4 regions of the Mesobacillus boroniphilus genome follow, and region 3 is predicted to be linked to each of the others. Evidence: predicted binding sites of a transcription regulator. Region 3 holds the regulator's gene; each other region holds the start of a gene.

Region 1 (4,592 bases), on a different contig from region 3:
CTGTTAAATTCGAGTGAGTTCTCGTTGCCTCCTACAAAATACAGATTGTGGAAAAACCATTCACCAATGAGCCCGATTGGCTAACAAAAAATCCATATTTTAGATCATAAAGCCACCTATAGAGCCGATTGGTCACTTAAAAACCCATATTATGGATAAACAAGGCACCAAAACAGACTATTGGCGTCTTATAAATCCTAATTTTGGATAAATCAGTCACCAATACAGGCTGTTGATGCCCAATAAAGCGCGATTTCAAGAAAACAGGTCACCAATAAAGCACATAGGTGACCTAAATGTAAATTATTCAATATCTGACTATTGACTAGGCTGTTTTACCGAAAGAGGACTTCGTCAGACAGGCATTCTGTCCTCAATTCCTTCCGCTAAAGACGATATTTTCCAGATAAGATATATATACGTCATCTCTGGCAAGAGCTGCTCCAAACTCTCTTTTTATAAAGCGTTCAGCTGAATCAAAATTGTCAAAGGGTCCGTGCCGATCTTTACTTTCCTGCTGAACGAAATATCGTGTTCCATCCGTATAAATCAGATACAAATCCCGGTCACGATTTTCGTACAGGCATCCCTTTTTTGAGTCCTTTAGATTATAAGTGTTTTTAAAGGCATCAGGCTTGATTGGATCAAGCGGGAAGGCCTGTTCAATATACCGGTTATAAGCTTCCTTATTCATCGAGCATCCAGATGCTTTGGCGTGTCCGCCCCCCCCAAACTCGCCAGCGACAGCAGAGACATCAACGTCATCATGGATTGTTCTGAAGCTTATTTTCTTTCCTCCTAAGTTCAAAATAGCTATATAATCCAGATGTGGATACTCCTTGCCCAGCTCGTTACCTAATTCCGAATGATAGGATTCCGCATGAACGATGCCTCCATATAGACCATCGGTTTCAATTTGGATGATTTCCCTTTTTTTCCTCCTGATATATCGTTCGATTTTATCCTCTTCCATTTCCAGGAGTTTTTTTTCAAAATCATCATAATCAAAAGTATCTCCAGATGTCAGACGCGGTACCATCCGCTCTTCAAATTCTTCTATTGAAACCATAAAAAACAGGTCATTTAAATTCTTAGCTTTGTAATTCTTAAGGATGTCCCAGTCCCAGGTATCATATTGCCTTACAAGCTCAACAAACTCATCGAGTGATCCATTTTTCACCAGATGATTTCCTTGTACTAAATAGTCATATACGAGTGACGCCGCGCTTGTCAGTGTCCCGGAGTCATCCTCTACTTTTACCAAACCCCAGCTATATTCATTGAAATGCAATGCTGTTTTATGGTGGTCAATCAGCTTTGCCTTTCCCCCATTCTGCACGAACTGATTGATTTTTTCAGTGACTTCATGGTTGACAGATAAATCTGTTATGTAAAGGTGGTCTTCCTTTTTCATGCGGTCATTCATTCTCTCGAAATATTTTTCCACCTGGAAGTTTAGTCCAGAGACAGAATTATATCGGATATCGGCTTTTTCACCGAATGCGAGCCTGAATAAAATTCCGCACGCCACCCCATCTAAATCATTATGCGTAAATAAACGGTACATACTTTCCTCCTTAGTTTGTATCTAATCTATAGTTTGTAGTTGCCCTGTTAATCTATACAAGTGAAATTAAAAAAATTTGACAAGTTCAGCAAGGGGACGAGCATAGATATTTAAGGAGGACAGTAAGGAGGTGAAAACATGCATTTCTTTGTGTTTAAAAGAAAGACATTATATTTTTTCGGGCTAATCGTTTTTATTGCCATCATCGGTTCATTATGGTTTAGCCTAAAGCCTGATGCCACTCCAGCAATAGGCGGGCAAAATGAACAAATCCGGGAAATCCACATGGTAACAGGGGAGTTTAAATCCAGTACGGATGATGGCAAGGAAATTGAAGCATACCGCTGGGACCCAGGTACAATCTTTTTGGAAAAAGGAGAAAAGGTTCGATTGAAAATACTGGGAGTCAACGGTAAAGAACATCCTTTCATTATTGAAGGAACCGATATTAAAGGTGTAGTGAAAAAAGGGGAAGAAACAGTTGTCCCTCTACAGTTTGATAAAGAAGGAACGTACAGGCTGATTTGTCTGACCCACCCTTCAGCAGAACATAATGGACCTATGATCGCCTATATCGTTGTCGATTAATCCAAAAGGAGAACAGGATCTTGCATCCTGTTTTTTCTTTTTGTATGCTTCCGTATTTGACACAAAACATACATAACACTATAAACACGGTACAAAATTTCCTGATAGAATTATATACATAGAAACATTTTTATATAACAGAACAAAAAAACACTCATATAATTATAGTACAGGTTTTATCTTCCGTTACAAAACCAGGAAAACAACTCATATATTAATAGCTTTGTTCATTATTTCACAAATATGTCACACCCATTCTGTTATATACGTAGTATCATTAAAGTGTGGTAACTGTTATATAAACATCTACTTTAGAGGTGAACTTAAATGGAACAATGGAAAGGCTTTAAAAATGGTGCTTGGCAGGAAGAAATCAATGTTAGGGACTTTATTCTAAGAAACTTCTCTGAATATACTGGTGATTCCAGCTTCCTTGAAGGTGCAACTGAAGAAACGCTTCAATTATGGCAGCAGGTAATGGAATTGACAAAACAGGAACGTGAAAATGGCGGTGTTCTTGATATGGATACGAAAGTGGTATCCACCATTACATCCCACGGGCCGGGTTATCTTGACCAGAACAAAGAAAAAGTTGTAGGTTTCCAGACTGATCAGCCATTCAAACGCTCCATGCAGCCTTATGGCGGTATTCGTATGGCGAAAGCTGCCTGCGAGGCATATGGTTACGAATTGGATGAAGAAGTAGAAAAGATTTTCACTGACTTCCGTAAAACGCATAACCAGGGTGTTTTCGATGTTTATACAAAAGAAATGCTCCAGGCTCGTAAAGCTGGAATCATCACTGGATTGCCAGATGCTTATGGACGCGGCCGCATCATCGGAGACTACCGCCGTGTAGCTCTATATGGAGTAGACTTCCTGATGCAGCAAAAGAAGAAGGATCATGAAATGACAAGCAGTGTCATGACTGAAGACACAATGCGCCTGAGGGAAGAAATTTCTGAGCAATACCGTTCGTTGAATGAATTGAAGCAGCTTGCCCAGAGTTATGGCTATGATATTTCCAAGCCGGCATCCAATGCAGTCGAAGCTTTCCAATGGGTCTACTTTGCATACCTTGCAGCGATCAAAGAGCAGAATGGAGCAGCAATGAGCCTTGGCCGGGTTGCAACATTCCTGGATATCTATATTGAACGTGATCTGCAAAATGGAACACTTACTGAAAAAGAAGCACAGGAGATTGTCGATCATTTCGTCATGAAGCTTCGCCTGGTGAAATTTGCTCGTACTCCTGACTATAACGAGTTATTCAGCGGTGACCCAACTTGGGTAACTGAGTCAATCGGCGGAATGGCACATAACGGGCAATCGCTTGTAACGAAGAATTCTTTCCGCTTCCTTCATACACTTGATAATCTTGGACCGGCTCCAGAGCCAAACCTGACTGTGTTATGGTCTCCTGCCCTGCCCGAGAACTTCAAAAAGTATTGTGCTGAGATGTCCATAAAAACAAGCTCAATTCAATATGAAAATGACGACCTGATGCGCTGTGAATATGGTGATGACTACGGAATTGCCTGCTGTGTTTCGGCAATGGAAATTGGTAAGCAGATGCAGTTCTTTGGTGCTCGCGCCAACTTGGCGAAAGCTCTGCTCTACGCCATCAATGGCGGTGTCGATGAAAAGCTTAAGATTCAAGTTGCTCCAGGCTTCAGCCCCATTACGTCTGATGTGCTTGACTATAAAGAAGTAATGGCAAAATTCGATAATGTAATGGAATGGCTTGCTGGCCTTTACATCAATACTCTTAATGTCATCCACTACATGCATGATAAATACAGCTACGAAAGAATCGAAATGGCGCTGCATGATACAGAAGTCCTTCGCACAATGGCAACTGGAATTGCAGGGTTAAGTGTAGTAGCGGATTCATTGAGCGCAATCAAGCATGCAAAGGTAAAAGTAATCCGTGACGAAAACGGCATCGCTGTTGATTTTGAAACAGAAGGCGATTTCCCTAAATACGGAAACAACGATGACCGTGTTGACAGCATAGCAGTTGAACTTGTGAAAAACTTCATGACAAAGCTGCGCAAGCACCCGACATATCGCAATTCTGTCCATACCATGTCAATTCTAACGATTACTTCCAATGTCGTTTATGGTAAAAAGACGGGAAATACGCCGGATGGAAGACGCGCTGGTGAACCATTCGCGCCAGGTGCTAACCCAATGCATGGCCGCGATACTAAAGGAACACTCGCTTCCCTGTCATCTGTTGCAAAGCTTCCATACAACTATGCTATGGATGGAATTTCAAACACCTTCTCCATCGTGCCAAAAGCACTTGGAAAAGATGAAGGCAGCCGTACAAATAACCTTGTTTCCATCCTGGATGGCTATGCAATCAAAGACGGTCATCACTTAAACGTAAACGTATTTAATAGGGAAACTCTGTTAAATGCGATGGAGCATC
Region 2 (4,592 bases), on a different contig from region 3:
AGTGCTGCAGAGAAAGATACTATACCTGCAGTAGTTATCGCCAACTGCCAAAAACCGAATTTCTCATTCCAAATCGGTGTAAGGAATGCGACAGGGACCAGCTGGTACATCGCACCCATAGCGACCATCAAAGCCCAGCCGAGTACGAAAAGGTGTGCAGCGGACCAGATTGCCGGCAATCGGAACACGCCAGAAATAAGAAGGTCACCGTTCAGCAGAATCAGCAGCTGTGAAAGAATTAACGCGAGCATGCTGAAGCCGATGAATGAAAAAGGAAGCTTAATATTTGTCTCGTTACCACTGCTATGCTGAAACACTTCAATCACCCCGCATTTCGGGAAATAGTCACGCGATAGCTTCCATCTTCTTGCTGTTCGGTCAAATACAGAAACCCAAGTTCATCAAGCTGCTCGAACAGAAACATCGGACGACGGTCATTGATGATGATAAGTGTCTGTCCTTCCTCAAGCTCTTCCAGCTTTGCCAGTGTCCTCATCATCGGCTGTGGCGGTTCTAGACCTCTATTGTCCATTATCATCTTATTTCCCTCCCGTTTTGGTAAAAGTGATTTTATAATGTTTTGCCTCGATTTTTTCAACTTTGTGCTCAAATCCCTTTGCTTTTAAAACGCCGTATAGCGGAACAGGCTTGAAAGGAGCATGAAGCACCAGGACGTCATTCAATTTCAAATCACCAATGGCTTCCATGATTTTTTGGAAAGGCTCCAGCTTGTTATTGATATCCTCACGCACATCCAATTCAATCGTTTTGTGTTCCATATCATTCAGCTCCTCGATACTGTAGTTGGTATGATTAAATGATAATCATTTTCATTCTTTACTTCCGTGATGCGCATCACTTAACAGTAAAAAAATATAATTCCTTTTTAAAACAATTCCTGATGCAATTTTTCATGGTCGATCAGGTAATAGCCCTCAGGATTCAGGCTTAGGTAATCTTTCTTTTTTAAATGGTTGATGGTTCTGCTTACGGTTTCCCGGGAGGTACCAATCATGTTGGCGAATTCTTTATTGGTAAAATGGGTGGTTAATTTATATCCATGTTCTCTCTTTTCTCCATTTGTCTTGCATAGGCGCAGCAAAAGCATGATGATTTGTTCGTACGTATTATGAAGAATCTGTTCCTCGAGTCTGGCCTGCAGGTCGACGATTTTCTCGCCAAGGACACGGAATAACTTAATAGAAAGTTCGGGGTAGGCAACAAGGATTTCCTCGAATTTTGAGATCGGTACGATGATCATCTGGGTATCCTCCATAATTTCTGCGTGCGCTGGATACTGACCTTTCCTGAAAAATCCGGCATGAGGGAACATTTCACCGGTTTCTAGGACTGAAACGATTTGTTCTCTGCCTGATGAATCTGTTTTATAAATCTTCACTTTCCCTGAATAGATGAAGAAAACCCGGTCAAGCGGATCTCCCTGCATGAAAGCATACATTTTATTTTTAAAGAATCTTGGCTGGGCAATTTCTACAATCGGATCCAGCTCTTCTGTTGATAATTCTTTGAAAATAGGAACTTCCTTCAATTGCTGCCTGATTTGAGATATATGCATATCAAATCTTCTCCTCTGTTTATTGGATTAAGTATCTACCATAAATTTTATCAAGCTATCAAGGAGGGCTAAGTGACCTGAATCATATTTTGAAGTTTTTTTGAAAATAATTCTCACTGCTGTGGGAAAAATCACACCAATCAAATGAGGTACTTCACAAACATAACATCCGTTTCTCTTTATGCTTATGGTGTAAATCAAACAGGGAAGGGGATGTATGGTAGATGGAAATCCAGCATGGAACATCCACGAAGGCAGTCAAGAAAAATAGAAACTCACTGTTGAAATCCGTACTCATCATTACATTATTAGTTAGCTTTACAGTACTCTTGACAGGAGGTTACTGGATCTTTAAAGATATGGCTCCGAGACCGCTTGAAGTCACAAGCGAAAAAGGAGAGATTATATTAACGAAAGAAAGCATCATGGGAGGGCAGGCTGTCTTCCAGAAATATGGTTTGATGGATTATGGAACTGTATTAGGGCATGGTTCATATATGGGGCCTGATTATACAGCAGAAGCACTGAAGATTTATACTGAAGGAATGCAAGATTTCAGGTCACAACAAAAATATAGTAAAGCTTTCAAAGAATTAACGGGGGATGAACAAACGATCATCCGAGACACTGTCATGAAGGAAATGCGTGAAAATCGTTATGTGCCTGATACTGATAAGCTGGTCCTGACAGATGCGCAAATATATGGACACGAAAAAGTCAGGGAATTCTATCATACTATTTTTACTGATGGAGACCAGTGGGGGCTAAAACCAGGGTTAATTCAGGAAAAGCATATGCCGGACGGAGAGCGCGCATGGGTATCGAAGGGCGACCAAATTGAACAAATCGGTGATTTCTTTTTCTGGACCGCATGGCTTTCAAGTACAGAAAGACCAGACGATGTAATCACTTATACAAATAACTGGCCCTATTATGAGGACGCAGGAAACACGATGTCATTCTCGGCAATCTGGTGGAGCGGGGCTAGCGTAACAATATTGATTCTGTTCGTAGGATTAATCCTGTTTGTCTTCTATCGCTATCATTTAGGGATGCAAGAAGCTTATACAGCTGGGAACTTCCCTAAAATCGAATTGAGAAAGCTTCCGCTTACTTCTTCACAATTGAAGACAGGTAAATATTTTGCGGTAGTATCCGTGCTGTTCTTTGTCCAGGCAATGTTCGGAGCACTGCTGGCGCACTATTATATCGAGCCTGACAGCTTCTTTGGAATGAAATGGGTCCATGATATCCTGCCATTCAACATTACAAAAGGCTTCCACTTGCAGCTCGCCATTTTCTGGATTGCGACAGCCTGGCTTGGAATGGGCATCTTTATCGCTCCACTAGTCGGCGGCCATGAACCAAAAAGGCAAGGATTGCTGGTCGATATTCTATTCTGGGCATTGGTTGTACTCGTAGCCGGCAGCATGATTGGCCAATGGCTTGGTGCAAACGGCTATCTGGGAAACAATTGGTTCCTATTAGGTCACCAGGGATGGGAATATCTGGAGCTAGGGCGTATATGGCAGTTCATTCTTGCGCTCGGTATGCTGATTTGGCTATTCATCGTATTCCGCGGCATCAAGAGCGGTTTGAAGAGGGAATCTGATAAAGGCGGCTTGATTCACCTGCTGTTCTACTCAGCGATTGCAGTACCAGCATTCTACTTCTTTGCTTTCATGATCAATCCTGGTACACACTATACCTTTGCTGACTACTGGCGCTGGTGGATCATCCATCTGTGGGTTGAAGGCATATTTGAGGTTTTCGCAGTCGTGGTCATTGGTTTCTTGATGGTCCAAATGAAGCTTGTCACAAAAAAATCAACAATAAGGGCTTTATACTTCCAGTTGATCCTGCTAATGGGAGCAGGCGTCATCGGTATCGGCCACCATTATTATTACAATGGTTCTTCCGAAGCCTGGATAGCGCTCGGTTCTGTATTCTCAGCTCTTGAAGTTATCCCGTTGACTTTACTGATTCTGGAAGCATATGAGCAGTATAAAATGATGAGAGATGGGGGAGTTGATTTCCCTTATAAAGGTACTTTCTGGTTTTTGATATCAGTAGCAATATGGAATCTGGTTGGGGCAGGGGTACTTGGCTTCCTGATCAACCTGCCTGCAGTAAGCTTCCTTGAGCACGGTCAGTTCCTTACACCGGCGCATGGCCACGCGGCGATGATGGGTGTGTACGGTATGTTCGCAGGTGCAGTCTTGATCTACTCATTGCGCAATATCGTCAAGCCTGAAAAGTGGAGCGACAAGTGGGTGAAATTCATTGTCATCATGCTGAACGTCGGCTTGGCTGGCATGGTATTCCTGTCCTTGCTGCCTGTGGGATATCTACAGTTAAAAGAAGCATACTTTAACGGTTATGCGGCTTCACGTTCATCTCAGTTTTTACAGCAAGAAACGGTTGAAATGCTCCTGACTCTGAGAGCGATCCCTGATACAATCTTCTTGATTGGTGTTGCCGCACTGGCAGTATTCAGTGTAAAAGCACTCTTCAACCTTCGTAAAGTGACACATAAAGAAGAGGAACAGCTGCCAGTAAAAGACTTGGCTGTAGATGAAGAATAATAGGAAAACCGCAAAGCTCCATAGCTTTGCGGTTTTTATGATGTTTTTTGTTCTTCTTCTTTTTCACATTCAAAACAAAGCACTATTCCATCTTTATGTACACCTTCCAAAAAACCATCCATGCAAAATATTTCTATTCCACAACGATTGCAGCTGCCCACTAACTCTTTCACAAAAAACACCTCCCGATTTTGAAGTTCTCTCTAATAGAAGAAGATCTTCTTTTTTTTAACAGATGAATCTTGATGTAACTAATCCTGTTGAATGAAAGAAGTCATAGTCAAACTGTGACCGCGCTCACTACAAAAGGGTTTTAGTGAATTTATAATGAAGATGTAAAGAAATTAGAACTTAAAGGAGAGAGGGATATGACTTTCAACGTTATTATCAATGTACCTGATTATGCACCACGGGAAAAACACCCTACGATA
Region 3 (4,592 bases):
TGCGATAGAAGCTTTGCCTTCGATTGGCTTAGAAATAGCTTTCAACTCTTCAACAGCTGTTACAACAGCCTTTTCCATACCTTTGCGGATGCCCATTGGGTTAGCGCCGGCAGTTACGTTCTTAAGACCTTCGCGGATCATCGCCTGAGCAAGAACAGTTGCAGTAGTCGTGCCGTCACCAGCAACGTCGTTTGTTTTGCTGGCTACTTCAGCAACAAGCTTAGCACCCATGTTTTCGAATGCATCTTCAAGTTCGATTTCTTTCGCGATCGTTACACCATCGTTAGTGATAAGAGGTGAACCGAATTTCTTCTCAAGAACCACGTTGCGTCCCTTTGGTCCAAGAGTTACTTTTACTGCGTTTGCAAGAGAATCAACCCCGCGAAGCATCGCGCGGCGTGCTTCTTCACTGAACTTAATTTCTTTAGCCATTGTAGAAAGACCTCCTCAAATTTTTAATATTTAACGTTCTGTCTATAATCGCAGTGATTATTGTACTACTGCAAGAATGTCGTTTTCACGTAGGATTAGGTACTCAGTTCCCTGGTACTTTACTTCTGTGCCTGCGTATTTTGAGAAGATAATGCGGTCTCCGACTGCAACTTCAAGAGCAATGCGCTCGCCGTTCTCAAGAACACGGCCTGTTCCAACAGCTACGACTTTACCTTCTTGAGGTTTTTCTTTCGCTGTGTCGGGTAAAACGATACCGCTTGCAGTTTTTTCTTCAGACTCAACAAGCTCGATAATAATGCGATCTCCTAGTGGCTTGATCAAGTGAAACAACCTCCTCAAATTATATGTAGAATTTTTTTATTAGCACTCTCCTCGATAGAGTGCTAACACAATTTATATAATAATGAATCTCCATTTTTTTTGCAAGCGTGAAGCCTAACTTTTTTTATAAAATTTAGCATTAAATTCAACCTCATTCCCTTCGACAGCAAGTACCATATTTCGCGTTTTCTGAAGGAAGCCTGGCTAAAAAAGAGCACCTTAAAGAGTATGCCAGTTCCAAGGAATCTTAACCAAAACATTCACGAAGCGCCCTGATATTTGAACTTTCTCGATGATTACTAGTAAAATGGATAGATAGCATTCTTATAATAGCTTTCACGGCATACACATAGACGATCCGAATAGAAGGAGATTATCATATTGAAAAAAGAATACTGGTACGTCATTATCGCTTATATTGTCATGCAGCTTTCAAGCCTGATTGGCATCCCGATTATTGCATTTATCGGAGCCGCAATGGGGAAAAGTCTTGAGGAAATGGAGACCATCTCGATTCCCTACTGGCTCGTGATCAGCTTTTCGCTAACACTTGTAATCGTGCTTCTGCTCCTAAGGAAGGAACGCAGGACAGATGCAGACTTACGTGGTGCTTCATCACCGGCAAGCTCAGCTGCCTGGGCTTTCGCAGGTGTATTCCTTGCTCTGTTCGCCCAATCAATCGCGGCAAGCATCGAAAACATGCTTGGCATTGAAATGGGCTCGGAAAATACACAGGAAATCATTAAGTTGATTGAAAGATTCCCGGTTGTCATCCTGGTCAGCTCGATAATCGGACCAATCTTAGAAGAGATCGTCTTCCGGAAAATCATTTTCGGCAGTCTGCATAAGAAAATGAATTTCTTTTTCGCCGCTCTGATCAGCTCTGTCATTTTTGCACTCGCGCATATGGAGCCGGAGCATGTGATTCTTTACTCAGCAATGGGCTTCACCTTTGCTTTCCTTTATGTGAAAACAAAGCGTATCATCGTGCCAATCATTGCCCATGTTACAATGAATACAATGGTTGTCCTGCTTCAATCCGTATTTAGGGAAGACATTGAGAGAATGATAAAAGAAGCAGAGAAAATTCAAAGCTTTATTGGGGGATTTTAAGTTATGAAGCAATCGCCTTTATTTTCAGGCATTGTCTACATCTTGTTAGGCAGCTTATTCACCTATTTCGCCATCCAGAATGTAAACGAGACAGGCTGGGGATTCTTCAGCTATTTGCTTGTGGCCCTCGCTACGTTCGACTTCGGGTCCGGCATCAGAATGATTATGTTCCATTTTAAACTGAAAAATATACAGAAAAAATAGCTCCTTCAGATGAAGGAGCTATTTTTTATTCTACTGTTTCAGTTGTTTCAGTATCTGTCGGATAATGCTTTAAAAAGTAAATCAATGACTGCAGCTCCACCGCCAAATCAATGTGGTGGATCCTTATGGACGGCGGCACATTCAGCCTCGCCGGGGTGAAGTTGAGGATTCCCTTGATATTAGCCTGTACCAATCGGTCTGTTATCGGCTGCGCCACAGCTGATGGAACCGTCAGGATTGCCACCTGAATACCTTCCTCGACGACAACCTTGTCAAGGTCGTCCATGTGATACACTGCTACGTCTCCAATCTTCGTGCCAACCTTGTCCGGTGCCACATCAAACGCAATCTCGATTTTCGTGTTATTGTTCTTGGAAAAATTATAATTTAAAAACGCTGTTCCGAGATTACCGACACCAATTAAGGCAACCTTCGTCAGTTCATCCTGATCGAGTGTCTTACGGAAAAAGGTAAGCAGGTAATTAACATTATATCCGTATCCCTTTTTACCTAAAGCTCCAAAGTAGGAAAAATCCCTTCGGATTGTCGCAGAATCCACTTTTACCGCTTCACTTAACTCTGCGGATGATACCCTTTGCTTCCCTGAAGAATGCAAGTTCAATAAGAACCGGTAATATAGTGGCAAACGTTTTGCGGTTGCCTGCGGAATCTTCATAGCATCATTCGTCATTCTCCATCCTCCACCCTGTCCGTTTTTCTATCTCAACTTCTCTTCTCTCTTAAAATCGCCGTTCTTTCCGCCGGTTTTTTCGACAAGATACGTCTTGCCGATCACCATGCCTTTATCAACGGCCTTGCACATATCATAAACAGTCAGCGCACATGCTGAAGCTGCTGTTAACGCTTCCATTTCTACACCCGTATTTCCTTTTGTTTTTACAGCTGCTGCGATATTTAAAACATAGTCACTACCATTTTGCTCCCAATCGAATGAAAGGTCAATGCCTGTCAATGGAATCGGGTGGCACATCGGGATTATTTCAGAGGTTTTTTTCGCCGCCATGATGCCTGCTACCTGCGCGACAGCAAGTACATCCCCTTTTTTCATTTTATTTTCAGTGATTCTCATATATATATCTTCGTTTACGGTTATGCTGGAATGGGCGACTGCCGTACGGACCGTCTCCGGCTTTTCACTTACATCGACCATCTTCGCTCTTCCCTCTTCGTTAAAATGCGTAAATTCTGCCATGTTAAAGCTCCTTTCTACCAAATGATACACTATTTTGTCAAACTTGTGTGTGAACTTTGTTTCAGTGTTCACAATACATAGGGAATTTTTTACACCTTACCACCTATAGCAGTTCGCACATATTGCCGTGCCTATATTATTGGGTTACACTATCTCTAAGGCAATAGAGGTGAAAAATAATGATATTATTACAAGTTAATCAGCTTTCAAAATATTTTGCTGCTGATCTTATTTTATCGAATATAAAGTTTGAAATACAGACAAATGACCGTGTAGCGCTCGTCGGCCGAAACGGGGCAGGCAAATCGACACTGCTAAAAATCATCGCCGGCTACGAATCGCACGATGGCGGCGAAATCATCCGCCCAAAAGGTACGACAATTGGATACCTTGCCCAAAATACCGGTCTGGAATCCGAGAAAAGCATCTGGGATGAAATGCTAGCTGTTTTTGACCATCTGCACAGCATGGAAAAAGATTTGCGCCGTCTCGAGGAAAAAATGTCGGATTCTGACACCCTGTCAAACGCGACAGAATACGAAAGAGTATTGAAGGAATACGACCTTTTGCAAGTCCAGTTCAAGGAAAAAGGCGGCTACCAGTATGAAGCCGATATCCGTTCCGTCCTACACGGCCTGAACTTCCATTCTTTTGATTATTCCACAAAAATATCCACTTTAAGCGGAGGACAGAAAACTAGACTCGCATTGGCGAAGCTATTATTGACCCGCCCGGATATTTTGATTTTGGATGAACCGACGAACCACCTTGATATTGACACGCTATCCTGGCTTGAACAGTATTTGCAGGGCTATAACGGAGCCATACTGATCGTTTCACACGACCGCTACTTCCTGGATAAGGTCGTGAACCAGGTATATGAAATCTCCCGCCACCTGCTGACGAAGTTCCCAGGCAATTACAGCTCATATTTGGAGCATAAAGCCGCGAATTACGAACGTGATCTGAAACTGTATGAGAAGCAGCAGGATGAGATTGCCAAGCTCCAGGATTTTATCCAGCGTAACCTGGCCAGGGCATCAACAACTAAGCGTGCCCAGAGCCGTCGGAAACAGCTTGAAAAAATAGACCGGTTGGACAGGCCGATGGGTGATGAAAAATCTGCATCGTTCAGCTTCCAAATTGAACGCCAGAGCGGGAATGATGTCCTGAAGGTAGATGCGCTTGCTGTCGGCTATCAAAACGAAGTGGTCTCTAAGAATATCACGTTTAACCTTTCGCGCGGTGACAGCACTGCACTGGTTGGACCAAATGGTGTCGGAAAATC
Region 4 (4,592 bases), on a different contig from region 3:
GTACTTGGAGAAAAAATCGTTGACCTTCAAGAAAGGCTTGAAGCACAAATCCTAAACAACACATATGAACAGATCATAAAGCTTTTGATTAGGCTTGGAGAACTTCATGGTGAAAAACAGGAGGATGGCACGGTTTGGTTGAAGGCTGATTTCACAAACAAAGACCTGGCCAATATGATTGGAACGACTAGAGAAACGGTGAGCAGGACGTTAACGAAAATGAAAAAGGATGAACTGCTCTCTATCGATTCAAATGGGAACATGATATTAGACCCGGACGTATTGATGGATGAGCTTGTTTGATTTCCATAAACTTTGTTGCTAAGACAACCTATATACTGCTTTTCCAGTACTAACCCCCCGGAAAAGCACCGAAGCTTATAAGAAAACAGTTTTATCAATCAGTAATAAATTCGAAAGCAACATTAATAAAACGCCCGGAGCATAATGCTTCGGGCGTTCATGTTATTATTCAGTTTTGCTTAATCCCATCATTGTTTCTAAATCTTCCTGTGCGCTTGTGATCAACTTCAGATTGAATGTATCCTGAAGTACTTGCATAACGCCCTCAGAAATGAATTCTGGCGGCTTAGGTCCAATGCGGATATCCTGGATTCCCAGACTGAACAATCCAAGCAGGATCGCTACAGCTTTTTGCTCGAACCAAGAAAGGACGATACTTACAGGCAGCTCATTTACGTCACATTCAAACGCATCAGCTAACGCCTTCGCGATTTTTACGGTGGATACAGAGTTATTACACTGGCCAAGATCCAAATATCTAGGAATGTCTGTTCCAGGAACCACACCATAATCCACATCATTGAAACGGAATTTTCCGCATGAAGTTGTCAGGATAACAGCTTCAGGAGGAAGGGATGTTGCAAGCTCACGGTAGTATTCTCCGCCTTTACCTGGTGCGTCACAGCCCGCAATGACGAAGAAGCGCTTGATTTTCCCAGATTTTACGGCATCAATTACCTCTGGCGCCAGGCCGATCACTGTTTCATGGTGGAAGCCTGTCACAAGTGTTTCTTCGGATTCCATATTCGCTTCAGGTAGCTCCAATGCTTTTTCAATAAGCATTGAGAAATCATCATTTTCAATTTTTCTCACATTCTCAAGGCCAGCAACTTCATATGTAAACATACGGTCTGCATATGAACCTTTGATTGGCATTACACAGTTTGTCGTAGCCAGAATCGCTCCTGGAAACTTTTCAAACAGGCGGCGCTGGTCGAACCATGCTTTTCCGATGTTCCCCTTTAGGTGCGGGTACTTCTTCAATGCTGGATAGCCATGGGCAGGAAGCATCTCGGAGTGAGTGTAGATATTGATTCCTTTACCCTCTGTTTGCTTCAATAATTCTTCAAGCGCGAACAGATTATGACCTGTTACTACAATTGCTTTTCCTTCAATCTTATTCTGGCTGACCTTCACAGGCTGTGGAATTCCAAGGCGGCTGGTGTGTGCCTCATCGAGCATTTCCATCACACGTACAGCTGATTGTCCAACCTTCATTGCCATATCGATATGTTCTTGTACATTAAAGTTTGAGTTGGTTAATGTCATATATAAGGCTTCGTGGGTTGTAGCGTCAACAAATGGATCAGTGAAACCAAGCTGATTTGCATGCGTTCTATATGCTGCGATTCCTTTTAAAGCAAAAATCATAGTGTCCTGTAGGCTTGCGATCGTTTCATCTTTTCCGCATACACCAACAACTTTGCATCCTCCTGTTGGCGTTTGTTCACATTGGTAACAAAACATATGTGTATTCCCCTCTTCTCCGTTATTTACTTTTTAAGCATACAGAGGATGAAAAGGCGGTTATGTGACCTAAATCACACTATAGGCATTTTTCACAAAGTGTTCAAAAAATAAGGCGAAGTGATGAAGCCTCACCAGATGTAAAGTTACGCAATCTTGAACAGGGACATTCTTCCCAACATAACCTATTATAAGAATTTCTGCAGAGGAGGATGTGCATCGATGGCAACCAACCATCCTGACCGCCCAAAAAGACAAGAAACCCTTGAACAATGGTTTAAATCTATGAACCAGCTGATGCAGGAGAAGCCGGTTAAAGGCATACTGCAAAGCATTGATGATTTTTTCAGACAGCCCTTCCCGCATTCGTCCTTCAGCGTGGGGCTGCATGAAACTGAAAAGGAGTATATAGTGAAGGCAGAATTGCCAGGGGTTAAAAGAGACCAAATTTCAATTAATATTATTAATAACTCCCTGACAATATTGGTCAATCAGACTGATGTCACTTCAGAAATCAATGATATTGCCAAAACGGAGAAGCACATGGCTTCGACGAGGCAATTGAGCAGGACGATTCCCTTTTCTGTTCCAGTCAATGAAAGAAAGACACGCGCTTCCTATCGTGACGGGCTGCTTGAAGTCAAAATTGCAAAAAAGCAAGGTAAGAAGATTGATATTTTAACTGATCCAGAAGAATGATGTGTATACCAAAATGAAAAAAAATAACAAGCAGGCTGATTGCCTGCTTGTTTTATTTACCAAATTAGACTTTAAACATCCCGCCAAAGCCTTTGACAAGTGAAGAGACCTGCGTTACTGCATTCATCATCTGTCCGGCCGTATCAACCATTTTGTTAACATCCAGATTGCCATCCTGGCTTTTAAAAGAGTTCATGATGGACTGCAAGCCAGAGGGCTGCTTAGGCATGAACGCATATTGTGGATATGGATTGTAGTTCTGATAATCCGCTTGAGGGTTATAGTACCCGTAAATAGGGTCCCCCTCAGGCTCAAGCGGGTTTTGGAAAAGCATTTTTGAATAGTCATTCTTGCTTTCATGCATAGGATTGGGCTGATTCCAATAAGAATTCCCTTGTTGCATATATGGATTCATCGGGTTGCCCTGCTGCATATATGGATTCACCGGGTTCTCCTGCTGCATATATTGGTTTGGCCAGTTTCCTGGCATCGCATTCCAATATGGAGTGTTATACTGTTGAGGGTGCGGTTGTTGCCGGTTCAAACCTTGATGATTCCCGTATAAAAGATTTGGATCCAGATTATATTGATGATCCCACCATTGTGGTTGATAGGCAGTCGTCTTATTCCTGCGGCCAAACATGGCGAACATCCTCCTCCAAGTTTTCATTACGATATTATATGTTACTGCCGCCCAGTTGGTGATAAGGCTGGAAGGGACTTCCGATTTTGTCTAACGGTGAAACATGTTGTCGGAAGTTTCAATTTTTGAAAAATAATTGACCCTTCCATTTTCATGATACGATTGTTTCAAATGATGGAGGAGGATGAAAAATGAACGTTCACGAACTAAAAAATCTATTTGCCGAGACAAAAGAATACACTCCGGAACATGTAAATGAATTGCTCGATTTCACTAAAAAATCGTATATTCAGAATGAAATTACCATTTTAGAATACCGGAACCTGGTTCGTGAACTGGAGTTGCAAGGAGCTTTCATTCCCGAGGATCAGAAAGAAATATCCATATAAAAAGTTTGAAGCACCAGAGCTCTGGTGCTTCTTTATTTTTCACTGCCTTGCGTTCTCGACGGCAATGATCATGCTGTTTAAGATGAATTCAACTGACTGTAATTGATCAAGGAATCTTTTCTTGCTTGTTTCAGGAAAAAAAGCCTGGACAGAAATGACTTCCAAATAATCAGCCGCTGTTTCGATTTGATTAGCATGAAGGTTTTTCGGTCTATTTGACTTTACCCATTGGGCAGCAATTTCTCTCCACGCATCCGCTGCCAATTTCACCTCATCAGCAAATGGCTTTACTTCTGTATGAAAGTCGCCTCTTACTCCCTCTTCCTTCGAATGTTGAAATCGTTTATGAGCCGTTTCCACATTAACCAGCAGTTTTTTGGATAATGTAAGAATGTTATTTTCCATTTCCACTTTAATCACACTTTCTTTATTTCTATTTTATTATTAATGCAGTTCTTCAATCATGATCTCGATATTGAACTTATACAAAAAAGTAGCCTTCTGTAATGAAAGCTACTTAAAGATGAATCCATTCTATATAAATTAAAAACTCAATTCAAGTTTTAAAGAGGATTGCTCTTGTAAGTCAGGTTTTATCTCCTGAAGCAGCTTCCCTTCCATTCTATCTAAAAAAATGCCGGTTTCTGTTAATTGTGATGAATGGAACAGGCACATCGTTTCTCGGATTTCCATCAAAGATTCATGCAGGTTGAAATCCGTCTCTTCAAGGCTATGGGCCATATCAGTTAACATCCCTAAAATTTCATCTTTTTCAATTCCTTGTTTCATTGGTCATCTCTCCTAACTACAGTTATTTTAAGGTCTGGCAGTATGCAACCCGCTGCACGACAACGAATCTTCTCTAAGGAAATATAGAAACTTAACTTGTAAATTCTACTTCTTACCTGAACCTCCTTCAACGTTGACAAAACTAGAAGGAATTCGCCAAACAAAGTGTTTTTCAGCAGCAATGTTTACAGCCTTCGACATTCAATTGCCGAATGAAAAAACAGCAAATGAACAAACTAATCTCGGGAGGTGTTCACATGAATAAAAAACAACAGAAAACTGCACAGCAGCCCAATAAAACT

The links. Region 3 encodes Rex, which represses fermentation and respiration genes when NADH is low (regulators of the CRP and FNR family bind a similar motif). Its sites were predicted from a motif close to TTGTGAAATATTTCACAA; they were not measured.
Region 1: pflB (formate C-acetyltransferase) is a predicted target of Rex. The motif match lies at 2,379-2,396, and genes of this name have one in related genera.
Region 2: DYI25_RS09340 (nitric-oxide reductase large subunit) is a predicted target of Rex. The motif match lies at 1,719-1,736, and genes of this name have one in related genera.
Region 4: hcp (hydroxylamine reductase) is a predicted target of Rex. The motif match lies at 1,833-1,850, and genes of this name have one in related genera.

Annotation. Positions count from the first base shown of each region.
Region 1 covers NZ_QTKX01000001.1:1,663,602-1,668,193, forward strand. Annotated here, with positions in the region: gene DYI25_RS08470 (DHH family phosphoesterase) at 374-1,567, opposite strand; gene DYI25_RS08475 (cupredoxin domain-containing protein) at 1,706-2,155, shown strand; gene pflB (formate C-acetyltransferase) at 2,483-4,592, shown strand, end outside.
Region 2 covers NZ_QTKX01000001.1:1,831,270-1,835,861, reverse strand. Annotated here, with positions in the region: gene DYI25_RS09360 (hypothetical protein) at 1-317, opposite strand, end outside; gene DYI25_RS09355 (DUF2249 domain-containing protein) at 323-538, opposite strand; gene DYI25_RS09350 (DUF2249 domain-containing protein) at 540-779, opposite strand; gene DYI25_RS09345 (Crp/Fnr family transcriptional regulator) at 887-1,576, opposite strand; gene DYI25_RS09340 (nitric-oxide reductase large subunit) at 1,801-4,161, shown strand; gene DYI25_RS09335 (hypothetical protein) at 4,197-4,334, opposite strand; gene DYI25_RS09330 (DUF2249 domain-containing protein) at 4,530-4,592, shown strand, end outside.
Region 3 covers NZ_QTKX01000007.1:4,411-9,002, reverse strand. Annotated here, with positions in the region: gene groL (chaperonin GroEL) at 1-432, opposite strand, end outside; gene groES (co-chaperone GroES) at 490-774, opposite strand; gene DYI25_RS21970 (CPBP family intramembrane glutamic endopeptidase) at 1,156-1,887, shown strand; gene DYI25_RS21965 (YdiK family protein) at 1,891-2,091, shown strand; gene DYI25_RS21960 (redox-sensing transcriptional repressor Rex) at 2,117-2,782, opposite strand; gene moaC (cyclic pyranopterin monophosphate synthase MoaC) at 2,810-3,304, opposite strand; gene DYI25_RS21950 (ABC-F family ATP-binding cassette domain-containing protein) at 3,484-4,592, shown strand, end outside.
Region 4 covers NZ_QTKX01000001.1:1,845,467-1,850,058, forward strand. Annotated here, with positions in the region: gene DYI25_RS09410 (Crp/Fnr family transcriptional regulator) at 1-303, shown strand, start outside; gene hcp (hydroxylamine reductase) at 469-1,770, opposite strand; gene DYI25_RS09420 (Hsp20/alpha crystallin family protein) at 1,993-2,469, shown strand; gene DYI25_RS22445 (YppG family protein) at 2,534-3,112, opposite strand; gene DYI25_RS09430 (YppF family protein) at 3,304-3,501, shown strand; gene DYI25_RS09435 (YppE family protein) at 3,541-3,906, opposite strand; gene DYI25_RS09440 (hypothetical protein) at 4,045-4,290, opposite strand.